3 regions of the Phytobacter sp. genome follow, and region 1 is predicted to be linked to each of the others. Evidence: riboswitches for the same ligand, from Rfam matches in the RefSeq annotation. Region 1 holds a riboswitch; each other region holds the start of a gene.
The links. Region 1 has a riboswitch for thiamine pyrophosphate ahead of thiC (phosphomethylpyrimidine synthase ThiC). Riboswitches for the same ligand answer to the same signal wherever they lie in the genome.
Positions count from the first base shown of each region.

Region 2: linked by a shared signal. The riboswitch ahead of thiB (thiamine ABC transporter substrate binding subunit) and the one ahead of thiC (phosphomethylpyrimidine synthase ThiC) in region 1 are both predicted to bind thiamine pyrophosphate.
Region 3: linked by a shared signal. The riboswitch ahead of thiM (hydroxyethylthiazole kinase) and the one ahead of thiC (phosphomethylpyrimidine synthase ThiC) in region 1 are both predicted to bind thiamine pyrophosphate.

Region 1 covers NZ_JCACPZ010000004.1:2,067,388-2,071,611, forward strand. Annotated here, with positions in the region: gene hemE (uroporphyrinogen decarboxylase) at 1-994, opposite strand, end outside; gene nudC (NAD(+) diphosphatase) at 1,035-1,808, opposite strand; gene rsd (sigma D regulator) at 1,898-2,401, shown strand; TPP riboswitch at 2,454-2,574, shown strand; gene thiC (phosphomethylpyrimidine synthase ThiC) at 2,660-4,224, shown strand, end outside.
Region 2 covers NZ_JCACPZ010000004.1:1,528,526-1,532,749, reverse strand. Annotated here, with positions in the region: gene thiP (thiamine/thiamine pyrophosphate ABC transporter permease ThiP) at 1-1,281, opposite strand, end outside; gene thiB (thiamine ABC transporter substrate binding subunit) at 1,257-2,240, opposite strand; TPP riboswitch at 2,275-2,374, opposite strand; gene sgrR (HTH-type transcriptional regulator SgrR) at 2,411-4,066, opposite strand; gene sgrT (glucose uptake inhibitor SgrT) at 4,155-4,224, shown strand, end outside.
Region 3 covers NZ_JCACPZ010000008.1:51,438-55,661, reverse strand. Annotated here, with positions in the region: gene AC5JPW_RS18175 (hypothetical protein) at 1-38, opposite strand, end outside; gene AC5JPW_RS18170 (hypothetical protein) at 280-717, opposite strand; TPP riboswitch at 1,462-1,558, shown strand; gene thiM (hydroxyethylthiazole kinase) at 1,592-2,380, shown strand; gene thiD (bifunctional hydroxymethylpyrimidine kinase/phosphomethylpyrimidine kinase) at 2,377-3,177, shown strand; gene AC5JPW_RS18155 (autotransporter outer membrane beta-barrel domain-containing protein) at 3,745-4,224, shown strand, end outside.

The DNA.
Region 1 (4,224 bases):
CCTGGTGGATGCCATGCCCGAGGTTAAAGACATGCCCCTCGCCCTGGCCGAAACCGGCAAGAATGGTCGCCACTTCCTCTTCAATGCGTGCAGGTGAGGCATAAAGCATGGAAGGATCCATGTTGCCTTGCAGCGCGACTTTATCGCCTACGCGGCGGCGCGCATCGGCAATGTCCGTCGTCCAGTCGAGACCCAGCGCATCACAGCCCGTTGCTGCCATCGCTTCCAGCCATTGCCCGCCACCTTTGGTAAACAACGTTATCGGGACACGGCGACCGTCGTTTTCACGCAGCAGGCCGTCGACGATTTTGTGCATGTAGTAGAGCGAGAATTGCTGGTAATCGCGGCCCGTCAGCACACCGCCCCAGGTATCAAAAATCATGACCGATTGCGCCCCGGCTTTGATCTGGGCGTTGAGGTACAGCGTGACGCTTTTGGCGAGCTTATCGAGCAGCAAATGTAGGGTCTGCGGCTCGGCATACATCATCTTTTTGATAACGGTGAAGGCCTTGCTACTGCCGCCTTCCACCATATAAGTTGCCAGCGTCCACGGGCTCCCCGAGAAACCAATCAGCGGCACTTCGCCTTTCAGTTCACGGCGGATAGTCCGCACCGCGTTCATGACATAACCCAGTTCCTGCTCCGGGTCCGGCACCGGCAGTTTTTCAACGTCCGCATGACAGGTGATGGGAGAGGTAAAACGAGGACCTTCACCAGCTTCAAAATAGAGCCCCAGCCCCATTGCATCCGGAATGGTCAGAATGTCCGAAAAGAGGATGGCGGCATCCAGCTTGTAGCGGCGCAGCGGCTGAAGGGTAACTTCACACGCCAGCTCAGCATTTTTGCACAGCGACATGAAATCGCCCGCCTGCGCACGGGTCGCTTTGTACTCCGGGAGATAGCGACCGGCCTGACGCATCATCCATACTGGCGTCACGTCCACGGGCTGGCGCTGGAGTGCGCGAAGGTAACGATCGTTTTTTAATTCGGTCATGTTTACATTCCTTTAGCGTTTATGCGCCCAGTGTAACATGTCACTCATATTCTGCCCGACACTGCGCAACCGTATCTTCAATCAGCCGACGCGCAACGGTGCCAGGAGGAGGCAGCAGTGGCAAATCGTCGTAGCGATACCAGCCCGCATCAATCAGCTCTTTAGGGTCGATAACGATCTCGCCGCTGTCATATTCCGCCATGTAAGCCGTCATCAGCGATTGCGGGAAAGGCCAGGGCTGAGAGGTGATGTAACGCAGGTTTTTGACTTTGATGCCGCTCTCTTCCATCACTTCACGGGCAACGGCCTGCTCCAGGGTTTCGCCCACTTCGACAAATCCAGCCAGAACGGTGTAGATGCCATTTCGGTGGCGAGTATGCTGGGCCAGCAGGATTTTATCGTCCCGGCGAATCGCCACAATAATGCAGGGTGCAATCTGCGGGTAATAACGTTCGCGGCAGTGGTCACATAGCATGGCCCACTCGGTTTTGCTGGGGTGCATGGTGTGCCCGCAGTAACCACAAAACTTGTGCGACCGATAAAACTCCGCCAGTTGAACACCGCGCCCGGCCAGTTGGAACAGACCAGGATCTTGCTCGATCACCAGCCGAACCGATCCCATATCCTGACGACGATTCTGACGGATCAGCCACACCGTCTCGCCTTCCCATTCACCAATCTTAAGTGCGCTTTGCCCCACAAGATCGAAATTTCCTGCATTGCCCTGTGGTAATTCTCCCTCGGGCAACCATAATTTTTGTTCATGGCTTACGATCCACCAGCCACTATCTGATGACTCGATAATACGATGCATTTGTTTGCACTACCTTAGCTTTACTGGCATGTTGTTAACATTATTATTACATTCGAGCGTTTTTTAATCTTACTATTGCGGAGTCAATTATGCTAAACCAGCTAGAAACCCTGGCAGAACGAATTGGTGGAAGTAACGAACTGGTCGACAATTGGCTGTATACACGTAAGCAGCTACTGGTTCATTACTACAACCTGGTTGGCATAAAACCTGGCAAAGGCTCGTACATGCAGCTCAACGAAAAAGCGCTGGACGAATTCTGTCATAACCTGGTCGAATACCTTTCCGCCGGGCATTTCAATATTTATGAACGGATTATCAACGAAATGGAAGGGACCAGCCCACTTTTAGCCGCCACTCAGATTTACCCTCATTTAGAAGCCAACACCGTCGAAATCATGGAGTACTACGACTCCAGCCTGGAAAATGCGATCGATGATGACAACTACATTAAGTTTCAGCAGGCGCTGTCCGACATCGGCGAAGCTTTGGCAGCTCGCTTCACTCTTGAAGATAAGCTGATCGTGCTGGCCTTCGACAACAACCTTAAGCATAGCGCCAATGACGAAAATGGAATGGCGCGCCCTGCTTGAGTTCTTTCTGATTAACGCGTAGTTTACATACAGCCCCCCGCAACTGAGGGGGTTTTTCTTGTCGGAGTGCCTATATTTCCGCTTTCAAAGTGGAAAAGGCTGAGACCGTTTATTCGGGATCCGCGGAACCTGATCAGGCTAATACCTGCGAAGGGAACAAGAGTAATCCAGCTTTATGCTGCTGCCTTTACGGGCCGCGCACATCCATTACTCCATCCGTCGTCTGACAAGCCATGTCCTTAACTTTTGGAATGAGCTATGTCTGCCACTACTAAACTGACCCGTCGTGAACAACGCGCCCAGGCGCAGCACTTTATCGATACCCTGGAAGGGACCGCCTTCCCCAACTCAAAACGCATTTACATCACCGGCTCACGCACCGATATCCGTATTCCCATGCGTGAAATCCAGCTCAGCCCCACGCTGCTGGGCGGTAGCAAAGACAACCCGCAGTACGAAGAGAACGAAGCCATTCCGGTGTACGACACCTCAGGCCCGTATGGCGATCCAGATGTGGCGATTGACGTCCAGCAAGGGCTGGCAAAACTCCGCCAGCCGTGGATTGACGCCCGTGCCGACAGCGAAGAATTAACTGACCGCAGTTCAGCCTATACCAAAGAGCGCCTGGCGGATGACGGCCTGGACGACCTGCGCTTTATCGGTTTACTGACGCCAAAGCGGGCAAAAGCCGGTCAGTGCGTCACGCAGCTCCACTATGCCCGTCAAGGGATGGTGACACCGGAGATGGAGTTCATCGCCATTCGTGAAAATATGGGGCGTGAGCGAATTCGCGGTGAGGTATTGCGCCAGCAGCATCCCGGCCACGGCTTTGGCGCGAATTTGCCGGAAAATATCACCCCGGAGTTTGTGCGCGACGAAGTCGCTGCCGGGCGTGCCATCATCCCCGCCAACATTAATCACCCGGAATCTGAGCCGATGATTATTGGCCGTAATTTCCTGGTGAAAGTGAATGCCAATATCGGTAACTCCGCGGTCACCTCCTCTATCGAAGAAGAGGTGGAAAAACTGGTGTGGTCCACGCGCTGGGGTGCAGACACTGTCATGGATCTCTCAACAGGCCGTTATATTCACGAAACCCGCGAGTGGATCCTGCGTAACAGCCCGGTTCCCATCGGTACAGTGCCAATCTATCAGGCGCTGGAGAAGGTCAACGGCATTGCCGAAAACCTGACCTGGGAAGCTTTCCGCGACACCTTGCTGGAACAGGCTGAACAGGGCGTGGATTACTTCACCATTCATGCGGGAGTGCTGCTGCGCTATGTGCCGATGACCGCCAAACGCTTGACCGGTATCGTCTCGCGCGGCGGTTCCATCATGGCAAAATGGTGCCTGTCACATCATCAGGAAAACTTCCTTTACCAACACTTCCGTGAAATTTGTGAAATCTGCGCGGCTTACGACGTTTCGCTGTCGCTGGGTGATGGCCTGCGCCCTGGCTCCATTCAGGATGCCAACGACGAAGCGCAATTCGCCGAACTGCACACGCTCGGCGAGCTGACCAAAATTGCCTGGGAGTACGACGTGCAGGTGATGATTGAAGGCCCAGGCCATGTGCCGATGCAGATGATCCGCCGCAATATGACCGAAGAGCTGGAGCACTGCCATGAAGCGCCGTTCTACACCCTGGGGCCATTGACCACCGATATCGCACCGGGCTATGACCATTTCACCTCTGGCATTGGTGCGGCGATGATCGGCTGGTTTGGCTGCGCCATGCTCTGCTATGTGACGCCGAAAGAGCACCTCGGTCTGCCGAACAAAGAGGACGTGAAGCAGGGGCTGATTACCTACAAGATCGCCGC
Region 2 (4,224 bases), 540 kb from region 1:
CGGGTTTTCCAGCACTTTTAAAGCATACGGAATAGCCATTAATGCGTTGGTGAAAATCACAATGCCATCTGCCGATGTAGGTAATCCAATGCTGTCATTCAGCAGCAGGAAGAAACCGGTCGCCAGCACGATGCCCGGCATCGCCAGGATCAGCATGCCGCTCATCTCCAGCGTCTGGCCTGCCAGAGTGTGTTGGCGGGCGCGCAGCTCACGGCTACTCCAGAGGAGCATCAGGGTGAATATGACGCAGAGCAACCCTGCGCTTAGGGCAATGCGCACTGATGTCCATACTGCCTGCCAGAGCACCGGCTGGGAGAGCATGTTCAGCAGGCTGAGGTTGAATCCATCAATAATGACTGCCAACAGCGGTGGCAGAAGCAACAGTAACGCCAGCGCAATCAAGGTGTAATCACAGAGGCGACTAAAGGTTCTATCCTGCGGGTCGCGCCAGCCCTGAATCTGGTGACTGCCCACCGCAAAGGCTTTGCTGAGACGTTGGCTGAGTAGCACCAGCCCTAAGCAGCAGACCATCTGAATCAGCGCCAGCAATGCCGCACGGCCGGGGTCAAAGTCGTAGCTCAGCGCCTGGTAAATGGCGAGCTCGATAGTCGTGGCCTGAGGCCCGCCGCCCAGTGATAGCACGGTGGCAAAGCTCGCAAAGCAGAGCATGAAGATCAACGCCGCGACTGGCGGGATCTGCCGACGCAGCCACGGCCACTCCACGTAGCGGAAGAACGACCAGCCGCGCATGCCCAGTTGGGCTGCGAGCTGACGCTGTTCGCCGGGGATTTGCTCCAGCGCCTGCAGCAGTAAGCGCGAGGCCATTGGCAGGTTAAAGAAAACGTGCGCCAGCAGGATGCCCTGCAACCCATAGGGCGAGAAGGTCCATTGAAGACCGAGCGCAGTGAAAGCTGATGCCAGCCAGCCGCGATGACCGTAGACGCTAAGAATGCCAAAGACCGCCACCAGTACCGGCAGGATCAGGGTCATGGCGCATAAGCGCAGCAGTGCGAGCCGTCCGGGGAAGCGACGCCGGTACAAGGCACGGGCGAGAAAAATGGCCGGAATCACAGAAAACAGGGCAGAGAGAAACGCCTGCCAGAAGGAAAAACGCACCACGTGCCACAGATAACTGTCCTGTAATACGTCCGCCAGTTCCGTTGCGGGTGCGTGTTCCCAGAGTGCCAGAAACGCGGCTAAAGCCACCGCAACCATGATGGTCGCGGCGGTCAGGCCGGGAATCAGCCAGCCTGCAATTAGCGGCTGACGGCGCGTTGCCATGCACTGATCCAGTCGGCGCGCTGGGAGGCAACCTCTTGTGGTGTGTATTGCAGAGAGGTTTGCGGTTTCACCAGGCTATCAAAGCCCGCTGGCAGTGCTGCATTGGTCACCGGATACATCCAGTTGCCCGTTGGGATGGCGTTCTGGAATGCCGGGGAGACCATAAATTTCAGGAATTTCTCTGCCAGTTCAGGCTGTTTGCTGGCCGCAGTGCGAGCCGCCACTTCAACTTGCAGATAGTGACCTTCGCTGAAATTCGCGGCGGCATACTGCTCTTTTTTCTCTTCAATGATGTGGTAAGCCGGAGAGGTGGTGTAGCTCAGGACCAGGTCGCCTTCCCCTTTGAGGAACAGACCGTAGGCTTCGCTCCAGCCTTTGGTGACGGTCACAGTTTTCGCGGCCAGTTTTTTCCAGGCTTCCGGGGATTTGTCGCCATAGACTTTCTGCATCCACAGCAGCAAGCCCAGGCCCGGCGTACTGGTACGCGGATCTTCGTATATCACGCGCCATTTCTCTGGGCTTTCAACCAGCTCTTTCAGGCTTTTCGGCGGATTTTGCAGTTTAGTTTTGTCATAGACGAAGGCGAACCAGCCGTAATCAAAAGGCACGAAGGTGTCATTTTTCCAGCCGCCCGGTACGTTTACCGCATCGGTCGCTACGCTGCTTTTGGCGAACAGCTTGGTTTGTGATGCCGCTTCAATCAGGTTGTTGTCCAGCCCTAATACCACGTCCGCTTTGCTGTTTTTGCCTTCCATACGCAGACGGTTGAGCAGAGACACGCCATCTTCCAGCGCCACCAGTTTCAGCTCGCAATTGCAGTCAGCTTCGAAGGCTTTTTTGACTACCGGACCTGGGCCCCAGTCGGCGGCAAAAGAGTCGTAGGTGTAAACAGTGAGGGTCGGTTTGGCAAACACGGGGGCTGCAACCAGCAGCATGACGGGCAGAACTTTTTTAAGCACTTTGCACCTCAAAAAATGTAGGTGGCAAAGGATTTTGAGCGAGAGCCTCAAATCCCTTCGCCGGCGTTATCCGGATCAGGTTCGACGGGTATTTTCTCAGCACACGCTTACGCGCAGCACCCCGTTGAGCACCGCAGCATTGTAATGATTTTGTAAGTTTTCGGAAAGCCTTATGGATCCGGCGGGGCAAACCACGCAGATTTAAAGTCAAACCAGCCCAGGGTGTTCATTCGCAGCCCGCGCATGCTTCGCTGGCCCTGGATCATCAGCCAGTGGTGAATCAGCGGCACCATCGCTTTGCTCTCCAGCAGTTGCTGGCACCAGACCGCCAGATTCAGCTCACCGGCGCGCCACTTTTCTGCATCTTCCTGCCAGTTGAGCGGTACACAGTGCTGTATGAGCGGCACTTCATAGAGATGCGTAAAGAGGGAAAAATCGAGCGGCAGGGTGAAGTTGGCGCTGTTGAGCCAGATATCGCTAATAATCTCACCCGCGTGCCACTCCGCGTAGTCCACTTCCTGGATTTCCAGGTGCACGCCATGACTGGCTAGCAGTGCGCTCATGGTATTCGCAATGGCTTTATGTTCGTTGTGGTCGCGATAGAAGGTGAGCGTCAGTGACTCCAGTCCGGCAGGTTTTTCACCGCTGCCAGGGCGAGCATGGTGCCAGCGTGGCAGGAGACCATAGGCCGGGAACCAGTAACGCTGATAGTGCTCTTCGGCGTGATAGAGTAAATTGGTCGGGGAGAGGACCTGACTTATCCAGTCACGTACCGCCTGATTCGCGCCCCGGTTTGAGCGCGCATCAAAGAGCAAGTAATAACACCCTTCTTCCAGTCGGCTCTCGATGGCTTTTTCGCTGTCGGTAGGGCCATCTATCGTCAGGCCGCCGTTGGGTTCATCACCAATTTCCGGTAATACCCAGACGTTGACCTCGTCAATCAGTGCACGAAAGCCGAAGTAATCCTCAAAGGCATGAATTTTAAGCTGATTGTTATTGTTACGCGTCACGGCATAAGGTCCGGTGCCGACCGGATGGCTGGAGAAGTTCGCCATCGTGCTCCACTCCTGCGGCAGGATCATCGCCGGAATATGCCCGACCAGCCAGGGCAGCCATTGGTCCGGCTGGCTCAAATGAACATCCAGTGTCCAGGGCGTAGGTGAAACGATATCGGTGAGATGGGAATAGAGCGGTAACGTGCTGACACGCTGAAGAGAAGCAATCACATCACTCATCTCCAGTTCGCGTCCGTGATGAAAATGAATGCCAGGGCGCAAATAAAATCGCCAGTGCAAGGGGGTAATTTCCTTCCAGTGGTGGGCAATATCCGCTTCCAGTTCCCCATTTGCCTCATTTATGCGGGTCAGAGCATTGAAGATTTGCCGGGCCATATGGGTCTCGGAGCGGCGCAGCGCCGTGCCGGGCAGCAGGTTGCGCAGTGGCCGGTAATAGAGGACGCGCAGAATGTGCCGCCCCTGGCGGAAGCTGCGCCCCAGGTGTGACACCAGCATCTGCCGCACGGCACTCTTATCGCCCACCAGTTGCACGAGTTGATCGATGCGATCCTGTTCGAGTAGGTCTTCGGCGCGCTGCTGCTGTAAAGCGAGGCCTGTATAGAGGAAAGTGAGGCGCGATCGCTTGCCGCGCCCGGCTTCTGCATCCCAGGTCAGCCAGCCCCGTTCCTGCATGGTGTTGAGCAGGGTGCGCATATGGCGCCGCGAGCAGCTCAGTAATTCCGCCAGCTCATTGAGCGTGGTCTCTTGTGACTTCCCGTCACAGCATTGCCAGAGGCGGATGAACTGTTGTTGCAGGCGACCAGAAGACATAAAAGGGGAACTCCTGAGAAAAAGTCAGCAATTTATTAATCCCTATATTAAGCCAATAATTCTCTTCGATGAAAGCGAGGAGGGGAGTATGAAGAGATCATTTACCCGGCAATTTTACTTAGCGTATTTTCGTGCGACGCAGGGAGCGTCGTGGCTAC
Region 3 (4,224 bases), on a different contig from region 1:
GCTATCGCTATGGCGATAATAGATTTTGCAAACTTCATTTTAAATCTCTTCATTAATAAAAATAAGTGAAGAACGGAATTGATAGTAAATTTCCACTCTGTTCATTAAAGGTCTAATTTAAAAAATGAATGAGTTTCCGTCTTGATTCAGGATTGAAAGAAAAAGATAGTTCGTGTCTTAGAACGAAAATAATTGTCGGGTGTAAATGTCATCACCACCCAATCATCACTCTATGGGATTAATAGTTGCCCCGGAGTGCTAATTGCTAAGCATCAGGAATTATTCCGCATCTTTAATTATCACGAAATCACCATGATCTCTGCCATGATGGCGATTCCACGATGCGCTCATAAAACCATTATCATCAAGATAGATACCGATAATGTATTCTTTCGTAGTTATCTCGTACCAGTTAGGATTTTTTTTCACAATTTTTGCTGGTTCGTCTTTAACTAAGGCTTTTGTATATCCTTTACCCACCGAAACAATGAATGGATTGCCGTCGCGACCCTGGAGTTTGATGGCTTCGAGGCGAAAATGTTCACCCTGGAAACGGGCATTTATATCATCAGCATTTTCGTTATTTTTTACCTGCCTGGACAACGACGGTTCTGATACCGGAATATGTTTTTCATGACCTTTTAATTGAGCAGATTCATTCGGGTTGGCGTAGCAACCAGCCAGTAGGAAAGCGAACAATAGGGGGAACTTTTTCATTTATTAAACCTATTCATAATGTGCTGCTTTTGTTTACGTTGTCATCCCGCTTCATAAAAATGAGGGGAGATGAATAATTTCTATTCGCGCCGATGTAAGCAAAATGGAGGGGCCAAAGAAGGGCCTCCTGACGTCCCACCAAAGTGAGATGATGTTAGACAAATCGATCACTTCCATTACTCCAGGAAATTATCATTTCCCATAAAAAGACTTAGTTAAGTCTTTTTGTCTATGGGGGGGATGATAGTCAGGCTTTAAGTCTAAGGCAAGCTTTTTGAATTGTGTCACACAATGAAAAGGCTGTTAAAAAATGGAAATGATTTTAATATCTTAAATAAGTGATTAAAAAGTCTTTAAGGGGAAGGGGTGTTGGGAACAATGTTTTTGATGGTAACAATCTGTAAAGCATGATTTTACTCTAATTTTAGATGATTTTTTTGGATCGTTTCAGATTAAACATAAATATATTTTTTGGTTCTATTAAATTTTATTTTCAATAAAAAATAGTATAAAAGACACTCGTATGAGTTTTGATGATGAAGATAAGTGTTAATAATTTGCATGCTAAGAAACATTTTAGTTTTCCAGGATTGCAATATTTAGACTTATTGATGACTTTATTAAAGGCTTTTTCTGACAACGGCTAAGTCGTTCCACTATTCTCTGGAAACGGTAGGGGAGGCGCCAGGATGCTTGCTTTAGCCTGGCGCTTCCTCTACGCTGCCTGTCTTACTGAAGCTTCAGTAATTTGACTCGGGGTGCCCTTCTTTGTGAAGGCTGAGAAATACCCGTACCACCTGATCTGGATAATGCCAGCGTAGGGAAGTCAGATGCCCGCCAGGCATCCCTTCTTTCAGCCTGGCAGGAGCAAACCATGCAACCTGACCTGCTACACCGCGCTCACGTCGCGCAAATCCTTCACCAGTTTCGAACCCGCTCACCCCTCGTTCACTGTATGACGAACGACGTTGTGCAGACCTTTACCGCTAACGTGCTACTGGCGCTGGGCGCGTCTCCGGCAATGGTGATTGAGCGGGAAGAAGCGCAGCAGTTTTCCACCATTGCCGATGCCTTACTGATAAACGTCGGTACGTTGACCCGTGAACGGGCGCAGGCAATGCAGGCCGCCATTCATAGCGCGCGCGAAGCCAGCACGCCCTGGACGCTGGATCCCGTTGCAGTGGGCGCGTTGACGTTTCGAACCCAATTTTGCCGTGATGTACTGGCACTTCAGCCTGCTGCGATCCGAGGTAATGCCTCGGAAATTCTTGCGCTGGCAGGCATGAGTACCGGTGGGCGCGGGGTAGATACAACAGACACCGCCAGCGCAGCCTTACCCGCTGCCGAAGCTCTGGCTCGCCAGTCCGGTGCGATTGTAGCCGTAACGGGTGAAGTAGATTACATCACCGATGGCCTGCGCACCCTGATGGTGATCGGCGGTGACCCGCTAATGACCCGTGTAGTGGGTACCGGGTGCGCGTTGTCTGCGGTGGTTGCAGCTTGTTGCGCGCTGCCGGGAGATCGGCTTTATAACGTGGCGGCGGGCTGTGCCTTTGTGGCACAGGCTGGGAGTCTGGCTATGAACCACTGTAGTGGACCGGGCAGCTTTGTGACGGCGTTTCTTGATGCGCTCTATACCCTGAGTGGGGAGGGGCTCATATGAAACGGATTAATGCTTTGACCATTGCTGGCACCGATCCCAGCGGCGGGGCCGGGATTCAGGCAGATCTTAAAACTTTCTCAGCACTCGAAGCCTACGGCTGTTCGGTGATCACTGCGCTGGTGGCACAAAACACGCGCGGCGTGCAGTCTGTTTATCGTATTGAGCCTGACTTTGTTGCGGCCCAACTTGATTCCGTGTTCAGTGATGTGCGCATCGACACCACCAAAATCGGTATGCTGGCGGAGACTGATATTGTTGAAGTGGTCGCGGAGCGCCTGCGGCGTTATCAGGTACTAAACGTGGTACTGGACACGGTGATGCTGGCAAAAAGTGGCGATCCGCTTTTATCCCGCTCTGCTGTGGTGGCGCTGCGTGACCTCCTGTTGCCGCAGGTTTCGCTAATTACCCCAAATCTGCCTGAGGCCGCTGCATTGCTGGAAACGTCTCATGCGAGCAACGAACGCGAGATGCACGAACAGGGTAGAGCATTACTGGCACTGGGGTGCGAGGCGGTCCTCATTAAAGGTGGGCATCTGGACGACGCCGAAAGCCCGGACTGGCTGTTTACTGGCGACGGTGCGACCCGTTTCACCGCCCCTCGCGTGCTGACCAAAAATACCCACGGCACGGGCTGTACCCTGTCGGCGGCGCTGGCGGCACTGCGACCACGGCATCAAAACTGGAATGCAACGGTGGATGCCGCCAAAACCTGGTTGAGTGCCGCGCTCGTGCAGGCGAACAGTCTGGAAGTCGGACACGGCATTGGCCCGGTGCACCATTTTCATCAGTGGTGGTAGTCCGGTCGTGCTGCCCAGGCTAACAACAAGTGTCGCACTCTGGCGTGCCTGGCCCGGTCCCCCTGAATGCGACTTTTCGGTGGCCTGCGCCAGGTGAGTGGACAGGGATATTGCAAAATACCGCTATCTATTTGAAAGTATTATGGAATTGTTTTCATTAATACCTGAAGCGTTCGATTTACTGAACCTTCTGCTGAAGAAGAGATTTTTACTGCCGATAAGTAAAGATTAAGGCTGGTTACACTATGTTAATATTTTTCGATTTGGCACAACAAACCGCTAACAGCGCTGTTTATATAATGCTATAAGTTAATTCTTATAAATAATGTTAATGCGGGTTGAGAAATGTCAAAAAATATTACAAATCCCACTGCGATAGACAGGCGCAAAGTGCTCGGCCTTTCAATAGGGTCTGCACTTGCTTTGTTATCATCCGCCGAAGCTTATTCTGCATGTATCGCTCTAAGTACTAATTCAACAGTGGTTGGCTCTGTTACAGATTGTGTTACCTGGTCGGGTGGGAATCTTACACTGACTAATGCCGGAACACTCACTTCAACAGGTGTCGTGCCCTTAACGGCGGCATCTGCAGCGGGAACACTAGTTAATAATGGGTTGATTAGTGGGACATCTGCCGCGGGTGTCGATAACACGGCTAACGCTCTTATTGTCCAGAATAACGCCAGGATCATCAGTGATACCATCGGGCTCAGTAATAACGGAACCCTTGTATCGCTGAGCAATAATGTCGGAGGAACGATTTCCGGTTCAATTGCGGGGATTCAGAACAATAGCGTTATCACGTCACTCAATAATAACAATATTATCTCCGGCGGCGTGGGTATCAGTAATGCTGGAAGTGTGGGCACTCTGGTCAATGCGGGTTCTATTGCCGGAACCACAAAGGGCATTTACAACTCGGGTGCTATCACCAACTTATCCAACAGCGGCTCTATTTCTGGCTCGACGTATGGCATCCACTCTGATAATGGCAGCCAGCTCCTCTCTCTGCAAAATACCAGCACAGGCGTTATTACAGGCGGGGAT